3 regions of the Arthrobacter sp. P1_D12 genome follow, and region 2 is predicted to be linked to each of the others. Evidence: predicted binding sites of a transcription regulator. Region 2 holds the regulator's gene; each other region holds the start of a gene.

Region 1 (7,013 bases), on a different contig from region 2:
GGCCGCCGCGCTGACCGCGTGGCTCTCCGTGCCACTCGGGCTGTTCCCCGCAGACGCGCTGGACCACGGTTCAGCGGTTGAATTCATTTACCACCCCGGCCCTTATTCCCTGATCGTCGCCGTCCTCGCCGGGACAGCCGGGATGCTGTCGGTCATCAGCCGGCGCTCGGCGGCGCTGATCGGGGTGTTCATCTCCGTCACCACGGTGCCGGCAGCCGGGTTCGTGGCCGTGGCACTGGTCCTGGGCGAGTACCAGAAGGCAGCCGGCTCTGCCCTGCAACTGTTCCTGAACCTGCTCGGAATCGTCGTGGCCGCCGTCGGCGTCCTGCTGTTTTACCGGCTGGTGACCAAGCGACTGGCGCCGGACACCGCCCGCAAGCTGCGGCGCAGGGCGGACCGCTCCCAGCACTGACACACGGGCGCCGCAGGTATCGGCCACGGCCCACGGCGCCCCGAGTCCGCCGGAAATGCCGGGATCTTCGTGGCCGAATCCGAGCAAACCTGCGGCCAAAAGCGCGACGAAACCCCTAACGAAAAAAGGGACGGCCCGGCAGATGCCGGACCGTCCCCCTGCGGGCAGAGCCTAGTGCTTGTGCCCTGCGTGCTCGTCTTCGTCAGCCGGCTTTTCCACCACGAGGGTTTCCGTGGTGAGGACCAGTGCCGCGATGGAGGCCGCGTTGCGCAGAGCCGCACGCGTCACCTTGACCGGGTCGATCACGCCAGCGGCGATCAGGTCTTCGTATTCGCCGGACTTTGCGTTGAAGCCCTGGTTCACGGCGGATTCGGCGACCTTGGCAACGACGACGTAGCCGTCGAAGCCGGCGTTCTGGGCGATCCAGCGCAGCGGCTGGGTCAGGGCGCGGCGGACAATGCCGACGGCGGCAGCCGCGTCACCTTCGAGGGCCTGGACGGCAGCGTCCTCGTCGAGCGCCTTCAGCGCGTGGATGAGGGCGGAGCCGCCGCCGGCCACGATGCCCTCTTCGAGGGCAGCGCGGGTGGAGGACACGGCGTCCTCGATGCGGTGCTTCTTTTCCTTCAGCTCAACCTCGGTGGCAGCGCCGACCTTGATCACGCCGATGCCGCCGGCCAGCTTGGCCAGGCGTTCCTGCAGCTTTTCCTTGTCCCAGTCCGAATCGGTGCGGGTCAGCTCGGCGCGCAGCTGGGCAACACGGGCGGCGACGTCCTCGGCCGAACCGGCGCCGTCGACGATCGTGGTGTTGTCCTTGGTGACCGTGATGCGGCGCGCGGTGCCGAGCACCTCAAGGCCAACGGTGTCCAGGCTCAGGCCCAGCTCCGCGGAGACAACCTGCGCACCGGTGAGGGTCGCGATGTCCTGCAGCATGGCCTTGCGGCGGTCACCGAAGCCCGGAGCCTTGACGGCGACCACGTTCAGCGTGCCGCGGATGCGGTTGACGATCAGCGTGGACAGGGCCTCGCCCTCGACGTCTTCGGCGATGATGAAGAGCGGCTTGGAGCTCTGCAGCGCCTTTTCCAGCAGCGGCAGGAAATCCTGCACCGAGGAGATCTTGCCCTGGTTGATCAGGATCAGTGCGTCCTCGAGGACGGCCTCCTGGCGCTCCGCGTCAGTGACGAAGTACGGGGACAGGTAGCCCTTGTCGAACTGCATGCCCTCGGTCAGGACCAGCTCGGTCTGCGTGGTGGAGGACTCCTCGATGGTGATCACACCATCCTTGCCGACCTTGCCAAACGCCTCGGCCAGGAGCTCGCCGACCTCGTCGCTCTGGGCGGAGATTGCGGCCACGTTGGCGACCTGCGTGCCTTCAACCGGGCGCGCGTTCTGCAGCAGGCGGGCGGCGACGGCCTCGACGGAAACCTCGATGCCGCGCTTGATTTCGCCCGGTGCGGCGCCTGCCGCTACGTTGCGCAGGCCTTCCTTGACCAGGGCCTGGGCCAGGACGGTGGCGGTGGTGGTGCCGTCGCCGGCAACATCGTTGGTCTTGGTGGCGACCTCCTTGGCGAGCTGCGCGCCAAGGTTCTCGTAGGGGTCGTCCAGCTCGACTTCACGGGCGATCGTTACACCATCGTTGGTGATCGTGGGGGCGCCCCACTTCTTGTCCAGCACAACGTTGCGGCCGCGCGGGCCCAGCGTGACCTTGACGGTGTTGGCGAGCTTATCGATGCCGGCTTCAAGCGACCGGCGGGCAGCGTCGTTAAACGCAAGCTGCTTTGCCATGGTTTTGTCCTTTCAAGACAGAACCCCGCGCAACTGATCCGTTCATTGCGAAGGATCGGCTGCGCGGGGGTCCAAGAGAGTTACTTTACGACGATCGCCAGAACGTCGCGGGCGGAGAGTACGAGGTACTCGGTGCCGCCGGTCTTGACTTCGGTTCCGCCGTACTTGGAGTAGATGACGACGTCGCCGACGGCAACGTCAACGGGAACGCGGTTGCCGTTGTCATCGAAGCGGCCGGGGCCTACTGCAACAACTTCGCCTTCCTGCGGCTTCTCCTGCGCGGAGTCCGGGATAACCAGGCCGGAAGCCGTGGTCTGCTCGGCTTCGAGCGGGCGGACAACAATACGATCCTCAAGAGGCTTAATAGAGACCGACACTCGGACCTCTCCTTTTCGTCAGCAAATTCGTGGACTATGAAGCGGTGATGCCAAGGCGCACAGACCGTCGTCGCGGTGCCGGCAGCGTGCCTGGCGGAACGCGCTTCATGTGTTAGCACCCTCCTAGGGAGAGTGCTAATGACGACTCTATGTAAATGGTTAGCACTCGGTCAAGGCGAGTGCCAGAAATTCGTTCCGGGTGAACATTTCCCCGTAGGAGGACATGCCCATTTTTTGTTGCGGCCAGAGGACACTTGGGCATCGTGCTCACTGCCCGCGCTGAGCAATGGACTTGCCCATCATGCGTGGGCTGCCGGGGAGGACATGCCCAACGGGTGCGGGCAGCCCGGGAGGACATGTCCCTTCGTGGCGCAGGAGGCTGGGCATGTCCCGCGGCCTGTGGTCGTTGGCCGTTTGGCGGTGCGGTGCGCGCCCACCAGCGCCCTTTAGCCTGCCTACTCGCTGGCTACTGGTCTGCGAGGTCGTCGAAGTCCACGTCCTCGCCGTCGTCTTCGTCCGTGTTCTGGCCTTCGTCATTCCGGTGCCGGAACGACAGCACGGCGCCGGCGGCGGCCAGCAGAATGCCGGCGATGAGGAAGATGATGCCGCCGAGCCGGGCCGCGGCATAGGTCTCGCGGATGGCCCTGGCCTCGTCCGTGGCGTCCTGGACGTTCTTGCCGCCGACGGAATACACGGTGGCGTTGAAGGAATCGAGGAAGAAGATAATCACCAAAAGTGCGACGGACACGACGGCGATCACCGCGCCGGCAATCAGCGCCGGTTTTGCGTAGCGGGCCAGTCCCTGCGGGCGCCGGCGCCCCGGCCCGGCGTCGTCGTTGCCAACCGTGTCCTGCCCGGCCGTGTCCGCTGAGATGCTGTCGCCTGTGCCGCTGTCTTCCATGCCATCAAGCCTAGCCCCCGCCGTCCGGTCACAGCGCGCCCGCGGACCTCAACTACGCTGGATGGCATGACTGACGCACCGCAGGAACATATTGCCCCGATCCTCACCCCCGAGGGCTGGGAGCTGCTGGCGTCGTTGGGCCCGTACCGCGAGGACGAGGCCTTCCGCCTCACGGCGTCGCTGCGCAAGGCCGGCCACTCCCCCGAGCTGGTCTCGGCCGTGCTCACCCAGTCCCGGCTGCGGACCAAGGCCGAGGCGAAGTTCGGCGAATTCGCCCGGCAGATGATTTTCACGAAGGCCGGCCTGGAACAGGCCACCCGGCTCACGGTGGCGGCACGGCACGCGCAGCGGTTCGCGGAGGCCGGGATCGGCCACGTCGCGGATCTCGGCTGCGGGCTCGGGGCGGACTCCATGGCCCTGGCCTCCCTGGACCTGGTGGTCACCGCCGTGGAAATTGATGAGGCCACGGCCGCCTGCGCCACGATGAACCTGATCCCGTTCCGCAATGCCACGGTGGTCCATTCCGATGCAACGTCGGTTTCGCTCGAGGGGGTCGACGGCGTCTGGCTCGACCCGGCCCGGCGCACGACGTCCACCTCGGGTACCAAACGGATCTGGGATCCGGAGGATTTCTCCCCGCCGCTGTCCTTCGTGGAGTCACTCGCAGGCTCCGGCCGCGCCGTCGGCGTGAAGATGGGACCGGGCATGCCGCACGATTCCGTGCCGGCCGGCTGCGAGGCGCAGTGGGTCTCCGTGGGCGGGGACGTGACCGAGGTGGCCCTGTGGTTCAACGCGGTGCGGCGTCCCGGGGTGCGGCGCGCAGCCCTCGTGCTCGGCCCCCTTGGTTCCGCTGAGCTCACCAGCGGCGAGGACTTCGGTGCCGGCCCGGTGGCGCCCGTGGGACCCGTGGAGGGGTACCTGTACGAGCCTGACGGCGCGGTAATCCGCGCCGGCCTGGTGGCCGACGTCGCCCTCCGACTGGGCGGGCACCTCGTGGACGAGCACATCGCCTACATCTGCGCCCCGGAGCTGCATGACACCCCGTTCGCCAAGGCGTACAGGGTCCTGGAGGTGATGCCGTTCAACGTCAAGGCACTCAAGGCCTGGGTCAAGGATCAAGGCATCGGGGTCCTGGACATCAAGAAGCGCGGTATGGCTGTCACACCCGAAGAGCTGCGCAAGCAACTCCTGCCCGGCGGCGGCGCAAAGCACAAGGACAAGGACAAGAAAGCAGCCACCCTGGTCCTCACCAGGATCGGCGAGGACCGGGTGGCCGTCTCAGTGGAGCCCGTCTAGCCCCGCCAGCGGGATCCCACCGGCGCAGTGCCCCGCCGCCGGATCTCAGCGAAGCGGCCGGGCAACTGGGCTGTCGCGCTACTGGGCCCGCGTGAAGTCCTCGGCTGACCGGATTTGCTCGTCGGTCGGCCGGACGCCGGTGTACAGCACGAACTGCTCGAGCGCCTGGATGGTGGCGACCTCGGCTCCGGTGATCACGGTCTTGCCGGCCGCGCGGCCGGCCTTGATCAGCGGTGTCTCGGCCGGGAGCGCGACGACGTCGAACACCACTTTGGCGGCGTCGATGGCCTCCTGCGGGAAGGGCAGCGCGGCGGCGTCCGGGCCTCCGGCCATCCCGATGGGGGTGACGTTGATGAGCATGTCCGCCGTGCCGGTACCGGACGCCGCAGAGCCAAGGTCCGGGCGCCAGGCGAAGCCGTACTGTTCGGCCAGGGCGCGGCCGGGGCCCTCGTTGCGGGCCACGACGGTCACGTCCTTGAACCCGGCATCCCGCAGCGCGGCCACGGTGGCCTTGGCCATGCCGCCGGCGCCCAGGACCAGCACCGAGTAGTCCGTGGGGACTGCATTGCTCTGCAGGAGCTGCTCAATTGCGGTGTAGTCGGTGTTGTACGCCGTGAGCCGGCCGCCGTCGTTGACGATGGTGTTGACCGAGTCGATGGCCTTCGCCGACGGGTCCATGACGTCAACGAGGGCGATCACGTCCTCCTTGTAAGGCATGGACACGGCGCAGCCGCGGATGCCGAGGCCGCGCACCCCGGCGATCGCCTGGGCGAGGTCGGTGGGGGCAAAGGCCTTGTAGATCCAGTTCAGGCCCAGCTGTTCGTACAGGTGGTTGTGGAAGCGCGTCCCGTTGTTGCTGGGCCGGGCCGAGAGCGAGATACACAGGGTCATGTCTTTGTTCAGAATGGGCACAGCTCCATTAAACGCCAGGATCGCTCCGGCTACCCGCAGCCCAACGCGCAACCGCGCGCGCCGTCGCTGACCAGCGATGTTGTGAATACACTCACGCACCAGCGGCAACTTTGACACCGTCCCGGGGCCGCCCCTGCACTAGACTTGGACCACCCGTAGCCCTGCCGGCCGCCCGGCCGGCGCACTGGTGTGTGGGAAATTGCACGTGACACCGCCGGTGCCATGTCCAGAGGCATGTCCGAGGATGTTTGCCAGCGCATTTCCCCGCCAGGACCACGGCCAGCGACAGCAAAACAGTGAAGGGACCACATGAAGATCGAGTTCGCTTCATCAAGGCAGTCGACTCTTGGCGTGGAATGGGAGCTGGCGCTCGTCGACGCCGAGACCGGTGAGCTGGCCTCCGTGGCGAACCAGGTGCTGCGCGGCGTCGCGGCCCGGCATCCCGAACTCAATGAGGACGACGAGCACCCGCACATCAAGCAGGAGCTGCTGCTGAACACCGTGGAGCTCGTCACCGGCATCTGCACCACCGTCGCGGAGGCCAAGGCGGACCTGAGCAGCTCGCTCGCGGCTGTCCGGGACGTGACCGATCCGATGGGGGTGGAGATCTTTTGCGCCGGGAGTCACCCCTTCAGCCCGCCCCAGCTGCAGCCCGTCACGGACAAGGCACGCTACGCCAAGCTCATTGACCGGACCCAGTGGTGGGGCCGGCAGATGGTCATTTACGGCGTCCATGTGCACGTCGGACTGGACAGCCGGGACAAGGTCCTTCCGGTGCTGGACGGCCTGGTCAATTACTTCCCGCATTTCCAGGCGCTCTCCGCGTCCAGCCCGTTTTGGGGCGGCGAGGACACCGGATACGCCTCGCACCGCGCCCTCATGTTCCAGCAGCTGCCCACCGCCGGGCTGCCGTTCCAGTTCGCCAGCTGGGAGGACTACGAGTCCTACGTCCAGGACATGTTCACCACAGGTGTGATTGACACGCTCTCCGAGATCCGGTGGGACATCCGCCCCGTTCCGGCGCTTGGCACCATCGAGATGCGCATTTGCGACGGCCTGGCCACCCTCGAGGACGTCGGGGCGATCGCGGCACTGACGCAGTGCCTTGTCGACGAATTTTCCACCACGCTGGAAAACGGTGGCACCATTCCCACGATGCCCCCGTGGCATGTGCAGGAAAACAAGTGGCGCGCGGCCCGGTACGGCCTGGACGCGATCATCATCCTCGACGCCGACGGCAACGAGCAGCTCGTAACGGAGCACCTGCGCGAGACGCTCAAGCGGCTTGAGCCGGTGGCGGCGAAGCTGGGCTGCAGCGCCGAACTGGCCGACG
Region 2 (7,013 bases):
CTCACGCCACCAGTCTGCCCTAAACATCCCTTACAAGCACCGGCCCTCCACCAAGCCTGGCCGGACTCGCCGTCGTCAACGTGCCCTCCCATGCCCGTCGCTGCTGCGCACCGAAGTGCTTGGAGACCGGGTGCGGACAGCGTTGGGCGCAAAGGCCGACGATCTGGAAAAGTGTCGAACTCCTGGCCCTGACGCCCTACGCTGGCCTCCCAGCAGCGGCGAGGAAACGGCTCCGCCTCCGCGATGGCATGCCAATGCACTGATACGCCTGGTGCTGCGTCCCCTCGCCCGGACCACGTCAGCGCAAGGAACCACAAGCGGACGCCATTAGGTATCAACTTTGTATCGGCCTCATATCGTTCCCGTTGCAGTTCCGGCGCCAGGGCCCAAACCCGGCTTCCGCGCCGCGCCCGTGTGCCATGCTGGAATCCGGCTGTCCCGGCATCGCCGGGCCGGCCTCCGGCCGGTGAGGGATCGGGCGGCTGTCAGCGGCCGGCGACGGCAACAAACGGATCATCACCGCGGGACGCGGGGCTTAAGACGAAGGGACAGCGGCATCAGGAAGCGTGGAGTTCAGCAGCCATCGGTGGGGCGCGTCCGCCGCGTCGCGCTGGCGTTGGCGCTGCCTGCCGTGCTCGTCCTGTCCGGCTGCGTGGCGACGCCGCAGAGCGGCATCACAAATTCCAGCAGTCCATCAGAGCTCATTCCCGCCCCGGCGTCGGGCGTCCCCACCACGAGCGCACCGCTCGAGACTGCCCAGACGTCGAACAAGGCTCCGGTGTATTGGATCGGCCGGGCCAATGACAACGCGTTTCTCTACCGCGAGTTCCGCGACGTTCCGGATCAGGACAATCCCGTCACCCGCGCCCTTCGGGTCATGATGTCGCAGAAGCCCTTGGACCCGGATTTTTTCACGCCCTGGCAAAATCCGAAGAAGCTGGCGACGTCGATTTCCGGCAAGAACGTCATCACGGTGGATGTCTCCGCTGATGCCTTCAACAGCAACGTGGATGCGGCCATGGCCGAGCGCGCCATCCAGCAGCTCGTCTACACGGCGACAGCTGCCGCGGCCAGCGCCGGCCTCATCGATGCCGGACAGCAGGTCCAGGTGGTTGTGCTGGTGGACGGGCACACCGACTACGTCGCGTTCAACCATGTCCGGCTGGGCGAGCCGACGTCCCGCAGCGCCGGGATGGTGGCACCTGTGTGGATCATTGATCCGCAGGAGGGCACGTCCGTGGCCGACGGTTCGGTCAAGATCAGTGGCCGCAGCACCGTCCAGGGCGGGAAGCTCCGCTGGGCGATCCTCAAGGTTGACGGCGACGGCGACAACGCCAAGACCGCGTATCTCAACGGCAGCGCCACCGCCTCGGCCGATGCAGCCCGGCCCGGGTTGTTCACCTTGTCCGTGAACCTCGGCCCGGGCAATTACGAGGTCCGGGTGTCCCAGGTGGACGCATCCGACAGCGCCAAGGAAGTATTCCAGGACACCCGCGGGTTTACGGTCAAATAGCCGTCACCTCAACAAGGCATCACGTCACCTGCGGCGCCGGCTGCCGCAGGTCACCAGCGGCCGAGGATATCGCTGGCCAGCACAGTGGCGGCGGGCCCGGCCGTGGACGAACGCAGCACATGGTGCCCCAAAAGGGCCGTAACTGCGCCGGCGTCGCAAAGCCGGGTCACCTCCCGCGGACTGATCCCGCCCTCCGGACCCACGATCAGCAGGACCTCACGGGATCCGGCATCGTCTGCCACAACCTCGCCGGGCCCAACACTTTCCAGCCAGGCCTCGAGTACCTGCCGCAGCGGGCGCACAGCGTCCTCGTGCAGGATGACGGCGAGGTCTGCCGCCGCTACGACCGTCTGCAGCCCGGCGCCGTCGACGGCGGCCCGGACCTCGGGAATCCATGCCCGGCGCGCCTGCTTGGCAGCTGCCGTCACCACCGACTGCCACTTGGCATGTGCCTTCGCGGCCCGCTCAGCCTTCCACCGCACAATGGACCGCTCGGCCTGCCAGGGAATGACGGCGTCGATGCCCAACTCGGTCGCGGTCTCGGCCGCCAGTTCATCGCGGTCGCCCTTGGCGAGGGCCTGGACCAGGACCAGCCGTGTTCCGGGCCGTGGTTCCTCAGCCAGGCCCACGCATTCGACGGTCAGCTCCCCGGCAGCGACGGCTGTCACGGTGCCGGTCAGGCGCTTGCCGGCGCCGTCCGCGATGTCGACGGCTTCGCCGACGCCGATCCGTTTGACGGTGACGGCGTGGCGGGCCTCGGTGCCCCCGAGGACGAAGGCCGAGCCGGGGACCTGCTGGTCCAGGGCGCCTGGGGCGGTGAAGAAGACCGGGTTACTCACCGCTACAGGTTACCGAGCCGGTCCCGCAGTTTGGCGAAGACGCCGCCGCTGGCCGCGAGCTTTCCTTCCGTGAGGTGCTCACCGCGGTGCTTGGCCAGCTGGCGGAGAAGTTCCTCCTGGACGTGATCGAGCTTGACCGGCGTTTCCACCTGCAGGTGCACCTTCAGATCACCGCGGCCGTGGCCGCGCAGGTGCGTGACGCCGAGACCGCGAAGGGTGATGATCTCGCCGGACTGGGTGCCGGCCTTGACGTCGATCTCCTGCTGTCCGTCGAAGGTGTCGAGGGATATTTCGGTGCCGAGGGCGGCCGCCGTCATGGGAATGTTGAGGCTCGCGTGGAGGTCATCGCCCTCACGCACGTAAGTGGCGTCGTTGTTGACCCTGATCTCCACGTACAGGTCCCCGGCGGGGCCGCCGGCGGGGCCGGCCTCGCCCTGGCCGGACAGCTGGATGCGGGTGCCGGTGGCCACACCGGCCGGGACCTTGACGGTGAGGGAGCGGCGGCTGCGGATCCGGCCCTGGCCGCTGCATTCGTTGCACGGGTCCTTAATGACGGTGCCGAAGCCCTCGCAAGACCCGCAGGGGGCGGACGTCATGACCTGGCCCAGGATGGACCGCACGGCGCGCTGGACCTGACCGCTGCCGCCACAGATGTCGCAGCGGACCGGGTGGGTGCCTTCCCGGCAGCAGGACCCCTCGCAGGTGGGGCAGATGACGGCCGTGTCGACCTCGAGCTTTTTGTTCACGCCGAACACCGCATCGCGGAGGTCGATCCGGACGCTGATCAGCGCGTCCTGGCCGCGGCGGACCCGGGACGACGGGCCGCCCTGGCCGCCACCGGCGCCGAAGAAGGTCTCGAAGATGTCCTGGAAGGCGAAGCCCTGGCCCGAGTAGCTGCCGCCGCCGAACCCGTTGTCGGTACCGTTCTCGTTGCCCGTGGTGTCATAGACCCGGCGCTTCTGCGGATCGGAGAGGACCTCGTAGGCGTGCGTGACGGCCTTGAACCTGTCCGAGGCGTCCTCCCCGGGGTTCACGTCCGGGTGCAGGGTCCGGGCCAGTTTCCGGTAGGCCTTCTTGATCTCCTCCCCCGATGCGTCGCGGGAGACTCCAAGAACGTCGTAGTGGCTGCTCAAAGTGTGTATCTCTTCCTTGTTGTACTGCCTGTGGGCACTGCCTGTGGGGCAAGAAGTCGTATTCGGTCCCGGGCCTGTCAGGGGCCCAGGATCCTCGAAAGGTAGCGGGCCACCGCTCGGACGGCCGCCATGGTGGTGGGATAGTCCATCCGGGTGGGCCCAAGCACTCCGACCTTGGCCGTGGCGTCCGGCCCGTATGCAGTGGCCACGACCGAGGCCTCGGCGAGACCGTCGTAGGGGTTTTCCCGACCGATGCTGACGGTCACGCCGCGCGGGTCTTCGGCCATTTCGCTGAGCAGGCGGAGCATGACCACCTGTTCCTCGAGGGCCTCCAGCACGGGGCCGATGCTGAGCGGGAAGTCCACATTGGAGCGGGCCAGGTTGGCGGTGCCGGCCATGACCATGCGCTCTTCACGGCTGCTCGTGGCCAGGGCCTCGAGGCCGCGGGCCAGCGCCTGGGCTGCTCCGCGCCGCGCGGGCGGGCCGCCGGCAACGACGGCGGGCAGCAGCTGCGGCATCAGGCTCAGCGGTGTACCGGACAGGCTGGCCAGAAAGCTCGTCCGCAATTCCGCCAGCGCGTCGTCGGGAATGTCCTGCCCGACGTCGATCACGCGCTGCTCCACCTTGCCGGTGTCAGCGATCAGGACCGCCAGCACTTTCCGGGGCGCCAGCAGCACGAACTCGATGTGCCGCACCCGGGCGCGGCTGCGCAGCGGATACTGCACGACGGCGACCTGGTTGGTCAGGTGCGAGAGGAGCCTCACGGTCCGGTCAAGGATGTCGTCGAGGTCCTCGGATCCTTCCAGCAGCGCCTGGATGGCCCGGCGCTCGGCCGGCGACAACGGCTTCACCGCCGAGATCTGGTCGACGAACAGCCGGTAGCCCTTGTCAGTGGGGATCCGGCCGGCGCTCGTATGCGGTGCCGTGATCAGACCCTCGTCTTCCAGCGCCGCCATGTCATTTCGGATCGTGGCGCTCGAGACGCCGAGATGGTGCCGTTCAACGAGCGCTTTGGAACCAACGGGCTCACGCGAATGGACGTAGTCCTCCACGATGGCGCGCAGCACTTCGAGTTTGCGCGGTTCGCTCACGCTCCACCTCCTGTCGACTGTCCCGCAGCCGGTGCCACTCCCCTCGTCCGTCCGGGTCCACAAGTGGTGCACGGACGGCCCGACACAGGACAAGGGTTAGCACTCGACATGCCTAAGTGCTAACCAGTCTAATATGAGTCGCCGCGTTGTTAGCATTGGATTCGCTCCAGGCGTGGCCCGCGGGAACGCGATTCCCGTCACGCCGGCGCCGAGACCGTGGCAGCCGCTGCCGTTGCCGCGTCGTCGCGGTCCGGTTCCGGCCCCCGGAGAGTTCCACCGACCGCCCGTACATTCCGAGTGCAAAGTTAGCGTGTAGAGATGTCGTACCAGAACTGGGGACCCCAGGACCTGTCCGCCCCCGCCAAGACCCAGTTGCCGGAAGTCCCGGTGGAACGCGGGATGGTCCTCGAGGAGGTCCAGTCCGGTTGGGTGGGCGCCGTAACCCGGGTGGAGAAGTCCGGCGGCATGCACGTGGTGGCCCTGGAGGACCGGCGGGGCAAGTCGCGGTCCTTCCGTCTCGGCTTCGGCTTCCTCTTGGACGGCCAGCCCATCCGCCTGATGCCGCCGGCCCCGAAGAAGACGGCACCGGCCGCCGGGGCCGGCCGTACGGCGTCGGGCTCGGTGCGGGTGGCGGGGCAGCGCGCACAGGTGGCCAAGGCCAGCCGCATCTGGGTGGAAGGAAAGCACGACGCCGAGCTGGTGGAGAAAGTGTGGGGCGATGACCTCCGGGTGGAGGGCATCGTCGTCGAGCCCCTGCACGGCATTGACGACCTCGCGGCCGCCGTGGCGGACTTCGGCCCGGGCCCTGGCCGGCGCCTCGGCGTACTCGTAGACCACCTCGTGTCCGACTCCAAGGAGTCGCGGATCGCCGACGCCGTCATGGCCTCACCGGGCGCCGCCGGCAACGTCCTGATTGTGGGGCACCCCTACGTTGACGTGTGGCAGGCCATCCGGCCCGCGGTCCTGGGGATCGAGCAGTGGCCCGTGATCCCCCGCGGCACGGACTGGAAGACCGGGATCCTGATGGCTTTCGGCTGGCCCCACTCCACAAAGGAGGACATCGGCCTCGGCTGGCAGAAACTCCTGGGGGCTGTCCGCAGCTACGCTGATCTGGAGGCGTCGCTGCTTGGCCGCGTGGAAGAGGTCATTGACTTCCTCACCGTGCCCTAGTCCGCCGCGGCGGCCGCCCGTGATCTCCATTTCCGGGCCCGAGCAAGTATTCTTGAAACGGCGGCCGCGCTTCCGGTGCGGTCCCGGCTATTTCAGGCACAACCCAGGCAGCAACGCATCACCGCAATCCGAAGGGCTACACCGTGGCAGATAACGCACGCGAACACACGGGCAATCAGGCTGGCCATGGCCAGCCCCCGTACCATGGCGTTCCGGCAAACGCGCTGCCGCTGACGGCCAGCGAGGACCGCCAGTGGGCCACGCTCGCGCACTTCGGCGGCATCCTGGGCTGCGTGCCGTCGTTGCTGATCTACCTCATCTTCAAGGACCGCGGCCCGTTCACCGCACAGGAATCCAAGGAAGCCCTCAATTTCACGCTGCCGCCGACCCTAGCCGCAGTGCTGGCCAATCTGCTGGTCTTCATCCCGGTAGTGGGCAACCTCTTCGCCGTACTCGCCACAGTGATCTGGATCGCCGTGACGTGCTTCTCGGTGGCGGCAGGCATCCACGTCAACCGCGGCCAGCCGCACCGCTACGAGTTCAACCTGCGCTGGATCAAATAGCCGGCCTGCCCGGACCAAGCAAGAGAGCCGGCCGCCGCCCTTCAGGGGCAGCGGCCGGCTCTGTTTTGTGCGGCAGGGTGTGTTGTGGCCGCTGATGCGGCAGCCAACTATTGGAGGCTTTGCCGGGCAGACTAGTCCGGCAGGATCCTGCGGACGACGGCGTCGGCCAGCAGCCGGCCCTTAAGCGTGAGAATGAGCCGGCCTTTGAAAGCCGCCGCGGGGTCCACGAGGCCGTCCGCGATCAGCCCCGCGACAGCGTGCCTGCCGGTGTCCCCCAGGCCGCCGAGGCTTGGGATGTCGAGTCCGGAATTGAGCCGGGCCTCGAGCATGACCCGTTCCACGTTTCGGGTTTCGGAGTCCAGCGTTTCGCGTCCGGCGGCGGGTGAGGCGCCGGCGCCGAGGCGGTTGGCGTAGGCGGTGGGGTGCTTGACGTTCCACCAGCGGACGCCGCCCACATGCGAGTGTGCCCCGGGCCCGATGCCCCACCAGTCGTCCCCGCGCCAGTAGGCGAGGTTGTGCCGGCAGGCCTGTTCGGGGGTGCGGGACCAGTTGCTGACCTCGTACCAGTTGAGCCCGGCGGCGGAAATCAGTTCGTCGGCGAGTTCGTATTTGGCGGCGTGGTCGTCGTCGTCGATTTCCGGCACTTCGCCACGGCGGATCTGCGCGGCAAGCTTGGTGCCGTCTTCAACGATCAGGGCATAGGC
Region 3 (7,013 bases), on a different contig from region 2:
AACACGTAGCGGCCAATCACGGCCAGGTTGGACGGGGCGTCCGCGACATCGGGCTTCTCCACGAGCTGGTTGATGCGGACGTAGTCCTCACCGCCGATTGCCTCGACGTCCGCGCAGCCGTAGGCACTGATCTGGGACGGGTCCACCTCGATCAGAGCGACCACCGACCCGCCGGTCTTGGCCTGGACCTCGATCATGGTGCTGAGGAGCTCATCGCGGGCGTCAATGAGGTCATCTCCCAGGAGGACGGCGAACGGCTCCTGCCCGACGTGTTGCTTGGCCCGGAGGACGGCGTGGCCGAGGCCCATGGGATCGCCCTGGCGGACGTAGTGGATGTCACCGAGGTTGCTGGCGGCCTGGATGGATTCGAGCTTCGCAGTGTCACCCTTCGCCTTCAGGGTGGACTCCAGCGCGGGGACGCGGTCGAAGTGGTCCTCCAACGCCCGCTTGTTGCGGCCAGTGATCATCAGGATGTCGTTCAGGCCGACATTCACGGCCTCCTCGACGACGTACTGGATGGCCGGCTTGTCAACGACAGGCAGCATTTCCTTGGGCATGGCCTTTGTGGCCGGGAGAAACCTGGTACCAAGGCCCGCGGCGGGGATAACGGCCTTGCGGACGGAAGCGATGGGTGTATTCACACGACTAATCTAACGGAGGGACCAATCATTGCGTAATCATTATGCGAACCGCCTGCCGGGCCCCCCGGTGCAGCGCGGCCGCAAGAGGCAGAGGACGGGCCAAGATGGCGTCAAAAGATGAAATTCGATCCAGCCACAGGGCGGCGCGTTCTGCACTCCCGCTGGCCGCACAGGACACCGCCGCGGCGGGCATCGCCAGCCATGGGCTCGAGTGGGCCTCCGGGCTTGGCCGCGGCCGCCAGGGCACCTTCGCTGCGTACCTCGGGGTGGGCGCCGAACCGCCCACACTGCCACTGCTGACTGCCCTGGTCGAGGCCGGGCACAAGGTGCTGCTGCCCGTTTGCGAACCCGACATCGAGCTCAGCTGGGTTTACTGGACTCCCCAGTCCGGGTTTGTCCGCAGCCGGTACGCGCCTATCCAGGAGCCTGTCGGAGAGCGACACGGTACCGAAGTCATGCGGGACGCCACCGCAATCTTCCTGCCGGCCACCGCGGTGGATTTCTCGGGCAACCGAATCGGGCAAGGCGGCGGCTACTACGACAAGTTCCTTGCCGCCCTGGCTGCCATGTCCTCCGCGCCCGACGGGGCGGTGGACATGGCAGCCGACGCTGTCACGTTGCCGACTGCCGCCGTCGTCTATGACACGGAGGTGCTGCCCGCAGGCAGCATCCCCGCGGAGTCGTTCGACCGGAAAGTCGACACGGCGCTGACCCCGGGCGGGATCATCCGGCTCGGCCGATCCCGGGCCGCCTGATCCGGGTTCCTTCCAAGGTGATAGAATTGGCACTCAGGCCCTGCGACTGCCAAAGACGGAACAGGTCGATAGACATATCGGCGGTGATCCGGACTCGGCGGCACGGGACCTGCTCGTTTGCCCCTGAGGAGGATTTCCAGTGCCCACGTATGCATACGCCTGCAAGGACTGCAGCCACGCCTTCGAGATCGTGCAGTCGTTCAGCGACAACTCCTTGACGTCCTGCCCCGAGTGCCAGGGCACGCTGCGCAAGAAGTTCAACAGCGTCGGCGTAGTGTTCAAGGGCTCCGGCTTCTACCGGACCGATTCGCGCGACACCAAGGGCAGCACGGTTTCCCCGGCTCCTGCAGCTCCCGCGGCCACCCCCGCGCCCGCCGCCGCCGCCGCCAGCTAAGGCACCTGCCGGGTTGGCGCCGGCCGCCGGCTGATGCTGGGCACTGCCCGGCGCTGGCCGCTGTTGCCGTTGTCCACATAGGACGTTCCGCGGCTGCCGCCGCTCTGCGCGGATCCGTAGCGTGGCGGCATGGAACTTTTCCTCACCGCGGTTTCCCCGCCTTCGTTTAAGACGGCTGCCCCGGCGGCGTCCGGGCCGTCTTCCGCGCCTTCGTTCAGGCCGTTCCGCGCCGCAATGCCTGAAGCGGGCACCGGCCGCTGGTCCCGTACCGGGATCCGCCCCGCAAGCCTTCCTGCCGCCACGTTTTCCGCCGCACGCCTCCCGTTCCGGAGTCGGATCGGTCCCGCGAAACCCCGCCGGCGTCCGCCCCGCGGCCGTCCGTCGTGGCGCCGCCTGCGCAGCTGGCTGAACCGGAACCGGCGGCTGATCGCGGCTCTCCTGTTCTGCATCCCCGCCGGACTGACAGTTCAGCAACTGGCTCCAGCGCCGACTGACACTGTCGCAGCCTTCGCCGCCGCGGCCGATCTGCCCGCTGGAAAGTCCCTGGAACCCGGCGATCTCAGCAGGATCAGCGTGCCACGCGGCCTTATTCCTGCGGGCAGCCCCGGCAGCGAGACCGCCTTCGAGGGAAAACAGCTGGCCGCACCGTTGCGCCAGGGACAGCTCCTCACCGACGCCCAGATCCTGGGACCGGGCCTGCTCGCCGGAAGCCCACGCGGCTCCGCGGCCGTGCCGCTGAGGATGGCAGATCCGGCCTCCATCCAACTCGTCTCCCCCGGGCAGCTCGTCAATGTGGTGCTGACTGCCGGCAACGGCATGGAACAACCCGGCGAAAGCCAAATCCTGGCCGAAGCCGTGCCAGTGCTCTGGACGTCGGCGCAGGGCGGCAAGGCCAGCCCCTGGCCCGCTACTGCGGAGACTGACGGGCTGGTGGTGGTGGCAGCGACCGCCGAGCAGGCCCGAAGGCTGGCGGGCGCGTCGACCCAGGGCAAATTGTTTTTCGTGCTTGTGGCGTCACCGCCGGGCTAGCTGTCCAGCCAGCAGGGCGTTCCCGCCGGGCCAGTGGCCGGGCGGTTTGCGCCGACGCAGGCCGCGCCCGCAGGCTCCGAGCTTGGGGCCCGTCAGCCCCAGTGCGGAGGCTTCTGTTCCTGGAGCCAGGCGTCGTGATCGTAATTATCAGGCTGGTCACCCCAACGCCGGGGGTCGTCTTCCGCCGCCTTGTTCGGCAGCACACCCTCCGGAACGGTGGCCTGTGCCTCGGAGCGGCGGGACGTCTCCTTCGCGGCCTCCTGGTCCGGCCCGTCGCCGGGCGATTCCCCGGTCGTTTCGCCGGACTTCGGCCCAGCGGTGTCGGCCGCGGCGCCGGTCGATTCACCGGTCTTCGGCCCCGCGGTGTCGGCCGTGGCCCCCGCCACGCCGGCTTCGCGGGCGCCGGTGTCGCCGGTCTTGGCGGCGTCGTTCGTGTTGTCGGTGTCGCCGGTCTTGCCGGTGTTGCTGGTGATGCCGTCCGCACTCATGCCGCCGGCCTCCTTACTGCCTGTATCGCCTGTCATTGCGGATGCTGGTGCCTGCCGGCGGAATTCTTGGCCGGCAGTTTCGTGGCCGCGGAATACCTGTCCCGAGGGTTCGGCCGCCACGTGGTGCTCGGCGGCCCGCGCCTCGTCGATCGCCAGGTGCTCAATGCCGTCGTCGAAGAACCCGGGCGATGTCCGCAACCGGCTGGACACGGCGGGCTTCTCCAACCCGAGGTAGCCGCCAATCCGGTCGGCGCAGGCCGAGGGGTCGGTGAAGACCTCTATGGTCCACAGGGGCATGTACCGCCAGCCAAGCCGCTCCAGGAGTTGCGGCCGGAGCCTGCTCCGTTCCCGGACGCTCATCCGCCGGTAGTGGCTGGTGCCATCCGACTCGATCGCCACCGGACGGGGAATCTCCGCATCGTCCTGGCCGATCGTGGTCATCGGATCGGCGGCCGCCACCATGTTCAGGACGCCGTCGTACTGGTGCCACACCCGTGCCCCGCGGGCCCGGAGCCGGTCTCCCAGGTCGGCCACGAGCGGATCGGCACCGAGCGCCTGCTCGCTGGCCGCTGCCCGGGAGGCGGGGCTGCCAAGGTCCGTGTTGCCCGCGATCTCACGGTCCAGGAGTTCGTAGAAGTCCACGGCGCCGTGGCTGAGGCGGCTGACGTCAAGGTCTTCGGGCCGGAAGCAGCTGAGCACGTGCAGGGACCGGCGGGCACGCGTCATCGCCAGGGCGAATTTTGCTCGGCCACCTTCGGCGGAAAGCGGCCCGAGGCTGTGGAGGGTGCGCCCATGCGGGGTGCGCCCATAGCCCGGGGAAAAAATGACGTGGTCGCGGACCAGGCCCTGGGCCCGTTCCAGATCCACCACGCGGAAGGACTCATCCCCCGCACTGAAAAAGCTGCCCAGCATGGGGTGGTTGGGCAGCTGCGCCCTGATGGCCTCGCCGATCCGGGCGGCATGTCGTAGGCTGCCGGTCACCACGGCCAGCGACGTCCGGGGGCGGAGCCGGGCGTGCTCGAAGACCAGCTCCACCGCACGGTTGACCTCGGCAACAACCGATTCGACGCCGTCATGGTCAGCGCTGGGCAGCCCCGTGCCGTCAGGGAGGTACTCCACGCTGAGGGTACGGTCCAGCCCTGTGGCGGATTGACCCTCCGGGAGGCGGGTGAGTTCCCCGCCGTAAAAACCCTTGCTGAGCTGGCGCACCAGGTCTTCATCGACCGCACGGTACACGGTCCTCAGGTTCCAGACCGGAAGCACGGCAGAGAGTGCCCGGTACGAGCTCTCAACGCTTTGGTAGGAGCTCTCCCCCGCGGCGAGCCGTTCGACACCCACGGTAAACGTCCGGGGGCTGGCGATCTGTTCGTCGCCGAAGGCGATGACCTGCCGGGACCGGGCGATTGCCGGGAGGACGGCCTGCAACGAGGTCGTCTCGGCGTCGAGGATCACGACGGCATCGAAAGTCTGCTCGATCGGCAGCAGGCCCGTCATGAGGTAGGGGCTGACGGAGCACACCGGCACCAGTGTGGGCAGCAGCTCCTGCGCCTGGCCGCTCAGGGCTGCCAGGGTCACCCGGCCGTCCTTCAGCAGGCTGCGCAACAGCTCGGCCTGGCGGGGGTACGCCGAGATGGCAGTGCGCCAGCGCTCGGACAGGTTCCAGCGCAGCCGGGCAGCGCCGCTGGCGATATGGGCGTTGTCCGCGAGACGGTACTCCGCCTCAAGCTGGCGCAGGGCGTCGCCGTCGGACATGGCGAGGTAGTCATCGCCGCTGATCATGGCCTCCAGGGCCGACTGCCACCAGGCCAGCTCGAGTTCGGCGGTCACCGAACCCTCCGGGACCTCGCGCTCGGCAAGGTCGGCGAGAAGCTCGCCCAGGCCGTGCTCTCGCATGCTTTCGACGAGCAGCGTGCGCTCCGGAAGGGTTTCAAGGGTCGCGGTGTCGGCGACTAGCCTCCGCACCCGGGGCAGGAGTTCGTCGTAGGGTGCGCGGTCCAAGTCGCCGCCGGCGGCGGTGTGCTTGACAGCCTGGCCCAGTTCAGCCAGTTCCGCTGCGAGCTCCCGGTAAAGGCCGGTGATTTCAGCCAGCCCGGACGGCACGGCAGGGTGCCGCTGCGTGGTCGCGTAGCCGGACCAGGCGGCGCGCTGTTCCTGCACGAGGACCAGGGAGCTGTGCAGGTCCGCGATGTGCACGCCGGGCCGGACGTACTCCTTGGCCACGCGGCGCAGGCGTGAGCGCTGCATGGACGGCATTTCGATCCCGCGTTCCCGGCGCCAGGCAGAGGACGCGGTGGCCGAGATCAGGTCGTGGACGGGCCGGTCAAAGATGTCGGGAGTGAACTTGTCCAGGCTTTCGCGGACGGCCACGAGAAGTTCGATCTGCTCGCCCCATTCGGCGAAGGTCCGGCCGAGCCGGATCTCTGCGTGTTCCGCCACAGCATCCATGCGCCCGCGCAGCAACGGCAGTTTTTCCGAAACGGACTGGGCAACGCCTTGCGCTTCCTGCGTCTCCTTGCGGGTCAGCAGGCGCGCGCCGTGCCAGGGGCTGGTGGTCGACGCGCGGCTGAAGCTGCCGAGCTCGGCGGCGCGGCGGAGCCGGCCCGCGAGCTCCTCGCGGTCCCGGATATTGTCCAGCACGCTGCGCTTGAGCCGGACGGTCGTCGCCGGTGCCGGCTGGATGGAGGTCAGCTCGGCAAGGGACTGCATGGCCTCATACGGCGAGCAACCCCAGCGCGCCCGTACGTTGTGCAGGGAGGCTACGTGGTCCATGAGGGCGTGGCGGTGCCCGGTCAGTGTGGCGTGCAGGTTGCTCAGTTGCGGCTGCAGCGACTTCTCGTTGCGGACGATCGCCCGCACCAGCTGGCCCTTCAGCTGCAGGGGGCTGGCGCTGCCTGTCAGCTGCAAGAGGACCGAATCCAGGCCCAGGCCATCCAACTGCCCGGAGATCTCGGCGAGGCTGGCCCGCCTGTCGCCAACCACCAGGACGGACTTGCCCTCGTCCACCAGGGCGCCGATGGTGTTGATGACGGTCTGGGTCTGGCCCGTGCCCGGCGGGCTGCTGACCACCAGCGAGTCGCCCGCCCGGACGGCGTCGACCACATACTGCTGGTCCGTGTCGGCGTCGAGCAGCAGAAGCTCGTCGGCGGGGTCACGGTCGTCCGTGCTGGGGAAGCGGCCGGGTTCCAGCGCAGGCACGTCGACCAGTTCGCCGGAACCGGACCGAGCCAGCGCGGTGACCAGTGGGTTGTTCTGGTTGATCCAAGGGTCATCGAGGTTGCCGGAGAGGTCGGCGAAGGTGGAGACGAGCAGGTTGTGTTCGACCTCCGCACCGTGAATCGGCTGGACCAGGGTGCCCAGGCGGTCCAGAACGGGCTGCGGGTCGTAACGTGCCGTGCTGTACGCCATCCGCGTCACCGCGTTGACGTCGAAAACGATCCCGTGGACGGTCTTGAGGTGCCGGACCAGCGCCGGGTTGATCTGCGCCTGTTCGGTGAGCTGCAGCTCGTAGTCGTCCTCGCCGGGGCGCACCGTGAGGGAAATGGCGGTGAGCATGACCGGGGCCGAGATCCGTTGCGGCTTACCGCCGACGGCGGAGGTCCAGACGACCGTGCCGGCGGAGAAATATCCCGCGTCGATGCCGCGGTCATTGGCGAGTTCGAAAATCTTGGAGCGCAGGTTGCGCGATGCCCTGGCCGCGACAACGAAT

Evidence for each region. Region 2 encodes HrcA, which represses chaperone genes, less so after heat shock. Its sites were predicted from a motif close to TTNGCACTCGNNNNNNNCGAGTGCNAA; they were not measured.
Region 1: a site for HrcA is predicted at 2,731-2,757, ahead of groES (co-chaperone GroES). Genes of this name have one in related genera too.
Region 3: a site for HrcA is predicted at 1,423-1,449, ahead of AC1DZV_RS05940 (FmdB family zinc ribbon protein). Genes of this name have one in related genera too.

Annotation. Positions count from the first base shown of each region.
Region 1 is NZ_JBFUAR010000005.1:287,936-294,948, reverse strand. Features, by position in the region: gene AC1DZV_RS05870 (DUF389 domain-containing protein) at 1-412, shown strand, start outside; gene groL (chaperonin GroEL) at 584-2,194, opposite strand; gene groES (co-chaperone GroES) at 2,275-2,571, opposite strand; gene AC1DZV_RS05855 (hypothetical protein) at 3,038-3,472, opposite strand; gene AC1DZV_RS05850 (class I SAM-dependent methyltransferase) at 3,539-4,768, shown strand; gene AC1DZV_RS05845 (shikimate 5-dehydrogenase) at 4,847-5,680, opposite strand; gene AC1DZV_RS05840 (glutamate--cysteine ligase) at 5,990-7,013, shown strand, end outside.
Region 2 is NZ_JBFUAR010000014.1:120,809-127,821, forward strand. Features, by position in the region: gene AC1DZV_RS12245 (DNA polymerase IV) at 1-5, opposite strand, end outside; gene AC1DZV_RS12250 (GerMN domain-containing protein) at 587-1,513, shown strand; gene AC1DZV_RS12255 (16S rRNA (uracil(1498)-N(3))-methyltransferase) at 1,564-2,352, opposite strand; gene dnaJ (molecular chaperone DnaJ) at 2,355-3,485, opposite strand; gene hrcA (heat-inducible transcriptional repressor HrcA) at 3,563-4,576, opposite strand; gene AC1DZV_RS12270 (DUF3097 domain-containing protein) at 4,895-5,746, shown strand; gene AC1DZV_RS12275 (DUF4870 domain-containing protein) at 5,890-6,309, shown strand; gene hemW (radical SAM family heme chaperone HemW) at 6,441-7,013, opposite strand, start outside.
Region 3 is NZ_JBFUAR010000005.1:309,652-316,664, reverse strand. Features, by position in the region: gene galU (UTP--glucose-1-phosphate uridylyltransferase GalU) at 1-641, opposite strand, end outside; gene AC1DZV_RS05945 (5-formyltetrahydrofolate cyclo-ligase) at 746-1,396, shown strand; gene AC1DZV_RS05940 (FmdB family zinc ribbon protein) at 1,536-1,790, shown strand; gene AC1DZV_RS05935 (hypothetical protein) at 1,787-1,921, opposite strand; gene AC1DZV_RS05930 (RcpC/CpaB family pilus assembly protein) at 1,920-2,819, shown strand; gene AC1DZV_RS05925 (AAA family ATPase) at 2,912-7,013, opposite strand, start outside.